DNA from 2 places in the Marinomonas sp. 15G6-16 genome. Region 2 is predicted to be linked to the other one. Evidence: riboswitches for the same ligand, from Rfam matches in the RefSeq annotation. Region 2 holds a riboswitch; the other holds the start of a gene.
What was found. A riboswitch is a leader RNA that binds a small molecule or an ion and turns the genes downstream of it on or off. The one in region 2 is predicted to bind thiamine pyrophosphate.
Positions count from the first base shown of each region.

Region 1: it holds a riboswitch for thiamine pyrophosphate, as region 2 does, so the genes downstream of both, thiD (bifunctional hydroxymethylpyrimidine kinase/phosphomethylpyrimidine kinase) here and thiB (thiamine ABC transporter substrate binding subunit) in region 2, are expected to answer to the same signal.

Region 1 covers NZ_CM147916.1:3,184,548-3,187,965, forward strand. Annotated here, with positions in the region: gene AC0L46_RS15120 (tRNA-queuosine alpha-mannosyltransferase domain-containing protein) at 1-631, shown strand, start outside; gene AC0L46_RS15125 (alpha/beta fold hydrolase) at 688-1,527, shown strand; TPP riboswitch at 1,660-1,767, shown strand; partial or broken gene thiD (bifunctional hydroxymethylpyrimidine kinase/phosphomethylpyrimidine kinase) at 1,834-2,705, shown strand; gene thiO (glycine oxidase ThiO) at 2,692-3,418, shown strand, end outside.
Region 2 covers NZ_CM147916.1:2,498,916-2,502,333, reverse strand. Annotated here, with positions in the region: gene thiP (thiamine/thiamine pyrophosphate ABC transporter permease) at 1-1,068, opposite strand, end outside; gene thiB (thiamine ABC transporter substrate binding subunit) at 1,080-2,093, opposite strand; TPP riboswitch at 2,151-2,268, opposite strand; gene AC0L46_RS11945 (3-deoxy-D-manno-octulosonic acid transferase) at 2,291-3,418, opposite strand, start outside.

The DNA of each region.
Region 1 (3,418 bases), 690 kb from region 2:
AACCTCTCAGGTGCTAGCAGTTCCTCTGTCGAACGATATTTTTAAAATGGGTGATAACCCTATTGAAAATCATGACGAAAAGCTGGATAAAAAGCTTAAACTGGTTTGGTCTGCTCGCTGGGAATACGACAAAGGGCCAGATCGATTACTAGCCATCTTGGAAGAAATGGAAGCACGTCAGATAGATTATGAAATAGCGATTTTGGGTGAACAATTTCGTTCAGTTCCAAAAGAGTTTGAACAGATAAACCAGAACTTCTCTCATCGTATAACCCAATTCGGGTTTGCTGAATCAAGACAAGACTACTTAGACATCTTAGCGTCTTCTGACATGGTGTTGTCTACTGCGTTACATGAATTCCAAGGCCTGTCTGTTTTAGAAGCGGTGGCATTAGGTTGCACACCAATTTTGCCAAATAGACAGGTTTACCCTGAGTTATTTGGTGACGCTTTCCTCTATGAAAGTGACTTAGATAATGTAAAGAAAGAAGCGCGATCTGCTGTTAAATTGATTGAAAAACATCAAAAAATGATGGCATCAGTTATAGATGTTAGTGATTTTCAAGAAAGCAGTTTGCTGAAAAAGTACAATGATTTTTTTGGCGAATTAACAAAAAGCACCATCCGCTGAACTTTTGCTCATAAGCTTAATCAAATACCTTTGATAGTGTTCTAATCGGAGGTGTTATGGCATTTTTATTGGGTGGAATACGCCACCATGAAATAAAGAAAAATAAGACCATTTTTGCACGAATTCATCAAGATGAAAGCGTCATCACTCATCATTATATTCAGTGTGTTGATCATGTTCTTCATTATGTTTCTTCTCCTCAACTTGCTTCTCAACCAGAAATGAAAAGCAGCGTTGTGTTTGTTCATGGAACACCTGGAAGCTGGGTCAGCTTTTCCCGTTATTTCGAAAATGAAGAGGTTACAAATCATTTTTCAATTCATGCGATTGACCGGCCAGGCTGGGGAGAATCCGGTTACGATAAAGGCCACTTTCCTTATTCCTTGAGTGAGCAATCACGGCTAATCGGGCCAATGTTAGAAGCTATCTGGAAAGCCAATAAGCAACAAAAAATCCTCTTGGTTGGTCATTCATTTGGTGGCTCTTTAGTACCAAAGTTGGCGGTGGATTACCCTCAATATGTCAAAGGGATAATTGTGTTAGCAGGGGACTTGGATCCTGAATTATCGGAAGCCCGTTGGTTCAATAAATTAATGGCTCGTTTACCCAATATTTGTTTCCCAAAGCGTTGGGTAAATTCTAATGAGGAAGTATTAGCTATTCGACCAAGCCTGACACATTTACAAACAGAATTTTCTCAAATATCCATGCCCATTTCTGTGTTACAAGGTCGTCAGGATGGCTTAGTGAGACCAGATAATGCTGTTAAAGCGCTAGACATATTCTCATCGGCTGAAGTGGAAGTAATTATGCTAGATGGCGCCAGTCACATCATTAATTTAACTCATGTTTATGATGTTAAAGAGGCCATTGCTAACATGGCTAAAAAGGCTTGATAAATATATTTAACTCATTGTTTTAAAATAGAAAATAAAAGGATTTAGTGGGATTTTTTATTTTTTCTGTATTTTTGTTTAATTTCAAAAGACGGCTTGTAAAGTCAATTTAAGTCTTTTATGCTGTTTGCAAATTGTCCGTCGGGGTGCCTCGTTTTAGTAGGCTGAGAGATGAAATTTCATTAACCCGGTGAACCTGATCCGATTAGTATCGGCGTAGGGAACGGATGCGATGTTATGCAGTCTTCTTATGCATTTTTTCGTGCACTCATTTCCTATGTCGCCTGATAAAACTGGGTGATATACATGTCTCGTCTTCAAGACAAAACAGCATCAAAAGCAACACCAATTGCGTTAACCATTGCAGGCTCTGATAGCGGCGGTGGCGCTGGAATTCAAGCGGATTTAAAAGCCTTTTCTGCCAATGGTGTCTATGGCGCAAGCGTGCTTACTGCCGTCACTGCACAAAATACACAGGCGGTCACCGCCGTTCATCCTATTCCCATTGATATTGTTACCGCTCAAATTGTCGCTGTGCTTGATGATCTAAATGTTCAAGCCATTAAAATCGGTATGTTGTTCTCCAGTGATTTAGTCATTGCTGCGGCGAATGCCTTACAAGACTTCAAGGGCTTGGTGGTGTTAGATCCTGTGATGATTGCCAAATCTGGCGATGCGCTTTTGCAGGAAGCAGCGGTTAACGCACTCAAATCCGAACTGATTCCACGAGTGGATTTGCTCACACCAAATTACCCAGAAGCCAAAGTCTTGTTAGGTTTATCTCCTCAAGATGCTTTCGATGACAGTCGACTTATTCCCCATGCTTTTGAGTTACTCAAGCTCGGTGCAAAGCATGTTTTGTTGAAAGGGGGCACGGTGAAAGTGACATCTGTACTGATGTGTTGGTGAGTGAAAATCTAGAGCCAATCACATTTCACGCCCCACGAATCAACACAAAAAACACCCACGGAACAGGCTGTACTTACTCTTCCAGCATTGCCGCTTGGTTAGCCAAAGGCGCGACGATGGCTGAAGCAGTTAAGCAATCTCACTCTTATCTTCATCGAGCGATTGAATGCGCAGACCAATTACACATTGGGTCTGGTCATGGGCCTGTTCACCACTTTCATCGTATGTGGGAAACAGAGAGTCAGTGGGGGAAAAATGAACGCATTTAAAGATCAAGTCATTGTACTAGGCGCAGGTGTGGCGGGCCTTTGTGTGGCGACGGAATTGGTTGAACGAGGCATCATTCCAACGGTAATTGATCGTCAATTGGAGCCCGGCCCGGAGTCTTGTTCTTGGTGGGCGGGAGGCATGCTCGCGCCATATTGTGAAGTAGAAAGCGCAGAAGATGCGGTGTTGCATTACGGTAAAAAAGCCGCAGGCTGGTGGCAAAAACATACAGACGTGGTGAAGTATCAAGGCTCATTGGTATTGGCGTTACAGCGAGATCAAGCAGACTTACAGCGTTTTGCAAACCGAACTCAAGCTTACGATGTATTGGATGCAGATGGCATTGCTGAACTTGAGCCTGACTTATCAGGTCGATTCTCCCGAGGCTTGTATTATGGCGAAGAAGCCCATTTGTCTCCACGGAATGCATTGCGTGCATTGAAAAGCAAATTGATACAGCAAGGCGTTGAATTCATTTGCCAAGATGTAGAACCAGAAGTCTTAACCAAAGACGGCTTAGTAATTGACTGTCGTGGCATTCAAGCAAAGCCTGATTTAAATAGTTTGCGTGGTGTGAAAGGCGAAATGCTGATTTTACGTTGCCCAGAAGTGCAACTCACTAGACCCGTACGCTTACTTCATCCTCGTATTCCTTTGTATATCGTCCCCCGTGGAGACGGTGTTTACATGCTAGGTGCCACCATGGTGGAAAGTA
Region 2 (3,418 bases):
TCTGCGCCCAACACAAAATCGAGCCAAAACACCAAAGCAAATCCCTAGCGATAAACTGACCGCCGCAGCGGGCAAAGCGATTTGCAATGACACCATGACGGACTTCCATAAAGAAGAAGACAACAAAGTATCGAAAAAAGTAGCCGAAAATACAGGGTCAAAAATCGCGATAAAGGGCGGAAAAACCAAAAGAAACACACACAGCATAGCTGCAAGGTCTGAGGCTTTCGCCCAGAAAGAGTCTTTCAAAATATATCGATCAGTAGACAGTAAGCTCGCATCTTGACGATTAACAGGCGCAATTCGATACACAACAAGAGCAAACAAGGTGCATATCACCACCTGCATCAGAGCTAAGAAACTGGCCTTACCAAGATCAAAATCAAATCTCAAAGCCTGATAGATAGCCACTTCCAACGTGCTTGATTTTGGCCCACCCCCTAAACTCAGCACCACGGCAAAGCTGGAAAAGCACAACATAAAAATCAACACAAAAGCACCAGGCAAAGCTTTTTTCACATAATGCCATTCAATTAAACGAAATGCAGAAAGGCGAGAAAAACCTAATTGGGACGCCTGGCGCCACTGACCCGAAGGAATCAAATCGTAGCCTTGCAATAAAAAACGTACCGCCAAAGGCATATTAAAAAAGACATGAGCTAATAAAATTCCTGTCAAACCGTACAAAGGAATTTGTAAACCAAATAACTGACTCAACCAACCCGTACGGCCATAAACCACAACCAAGCCTAAAATCGCGACAATTGTCGGAACAACCATAGAAACAGAGAAAAGCTGCAAGAGAAACGATCGCCCGAAAAATCGCCGATGAACAAGACAAGACGCAACAGGAATGGCAATTAAAATACTAATCCCACTGCTCAATAAGGCTTGCCACAACGAAAAACGAATCACACGCCAAAGATAAGGCTGAGATAAATAGCCAAGCCAGTTAGACAACTCACTATAACGCAAAAGAGCCGCCAAACTGGCAGCTCCCATTATCAAAAAGAGACCAACACCTAAAATGGCAGGCGTCAGCCCTTGATATAAACGCAAAGAAAACACGTTAAGAAATCTTATCGAGTCGTCGCATTTAACCACTCATCAACCCAAGCTTTACGGTTTTTGGCGACTTCTTTAGCCGGCAACACTAAGTTCTTAGTTGGCAGCAAAGCACTATCAAATGCAGCAGGTAAAGGCTCTGAAGACTCAACCACAGGCAACATCCAGTTTCCTGTAGGAATCACTGATTGAAATTCCGGCTGCAAAATAAATTGCATGAAACGCTCCGCCAAAGCAGGATTTGGAGCATTTTTCATCATGGCAGCCAATTCAACTTGAGGATAAAGACCTTCACTAGCAGGTGCCGCTTTATACTTATTCTCGCCTTCCGCAATAATATGATACGCAGGGGAAGTGGTATAACTCAGCACAACATCAGCCTCGCCTTTTAAGAACAAACCATAAGCATCAGACCAGCTTTTGGTCACTGTCACAGTGTGACTCGCCAAACTTTCCCAAGCATCAGAAACATCATCACCATAAACAGACTTCATCCATAATAGAAGCCCTAAGCCTGGCGTACTGGTTCTTGGGTCTTGGTAGATTACTCGAAGATCTTGATTCTCAACCACTTCCTTCAAGCTCGTCGGAGGATTGCTCAGCGTTTCCGAGTTATAAATGAAAGCAAAATGGCCTTGGTCAAATGGGACAAAAGTGGTGTCATTCCAACCACCAGCGACAGTCACGTCAGATGTATCCACTGAATGCGTCGCCAACAACCCAGTCTGTTTTGCCGCTTCCATTAGATTCAGATCCAGTCCTAGCAATACATCTGCCTGAGATGATGTCCCTTCCAATTGAACACGAGACAAGATTCCAACAGAAGAATCTAAAGCGACAAAGTTCAATTCACAGCCACATTCTTTCTCGAAGTTTTCTTTGATTTTTGGCCCTGGCCCCCAATCTGAAGAAAAAGAGTCATAGGTATAAACATTCAATGTATCCGCCGCAGATGAGACAGAAGAGAAAAGTGCAGCCGATGAGAGAAAAAGGGCCGCTGAAGATATTTTCAACAAGAATTTATTCAATGTGTCGCTCCTAAAAAGTGAGCGGCGTACAGGAAAAACGGCAAGATGCTAAGAGTGCAAAGCTTGCTACCTCGATTCCTACGCCAGCATGATCTGGATCAGGTTCAGTGGGTTAGCAGTCAATTCCGCTTCTCAGCTTAGGTTCTAACAAACCAAAGCACCCCATGAGATAAAGAGCCGTTATTGTAAAGAGTCAATCAACGGAAGTCTATTTCAGAAAGCACTCGAGTAACGGCGCCCTGATTTTTTTCTGCGAACCGTTGAGCCGCCCGCCCGACTCGATAACACAGAGAAGGATTGCTAGCAAAAGAGATCAACCCCTCTTCCAACGCTGTTTCATCTAAGCAGCGGATCGCCCCTTTTATCTGTATCAACTGCTCTGTAATGTCTAAAAAGTTAAAGGTATGAGGCCCAACTAAAATAACCTTCCCTAATAACGCAGGCTCAATCGGATTATGCCCACCACGCTTGATCAAACTTCCACCAACAAAGGCAAGATCAGAGGCCTGATAATAATGCATCATTTCCCCCATCGAATCGCCAATGACCACATCGAACTTTGACCACTGGTCTGGTGAATCTTGGCTGCGCAACCCAACCTTTTCAAAGTGCTGTTTTGCTAACGCATAAACCGTCTCAAAACGCTCAGGATGACGCGGCACAAGCAAAAGCAACGCATCCGACTCTTTTTGCAGAAGGGCCTTATGAGCATTCAAAGCAATTTCATCCTCCCCTTGATGTGTACTCGCAGCAATCCAGACAAAACGTGAACCTAATTGTTCACGCCAATTATCCTGCAAAACATCAGGTGAAACAGCGAGATCAAATTTAATACTGCCCGTTGTTAACACCTTTTTCGCACCCAAGGCTTCAAATCGTTCCGCGTCACTTCTTGCATGCGCTAAAAAACTATCAGGCAGTTTAAATAGAGGCCGAGAAACATGAGAGAATTTTTGGTAGCGCAAAAAAGAGCGTTCGCTCAATCGAGCATTTACAACGTCCACACGAAGGCCTTGTTGTTTTGCTTGAAACAGCAAATTTGGCCAAAGCTCAGTTTCAACAATAAGAAGATGTTTACAGGTAAGCTGCTTCAACGCTCTTTTGACACTAAAGCGCCAATCCATGGGTAAATATCTGTGCTCAGCAAATGGAAAACTTTTCTCCACCAGCTCCGCGCCTGTTGGCGTCATGGTAGTGATTAAAAATCGATATGTCGGATGTTTCTCACGCAACTGAACAATTAATGGCCTTACCGCAAGCACTTCGCCCACTGAAGCACAATGAATCCATAAATCAGCGCTTACAGAAGGCCAAAATCCCAGTGC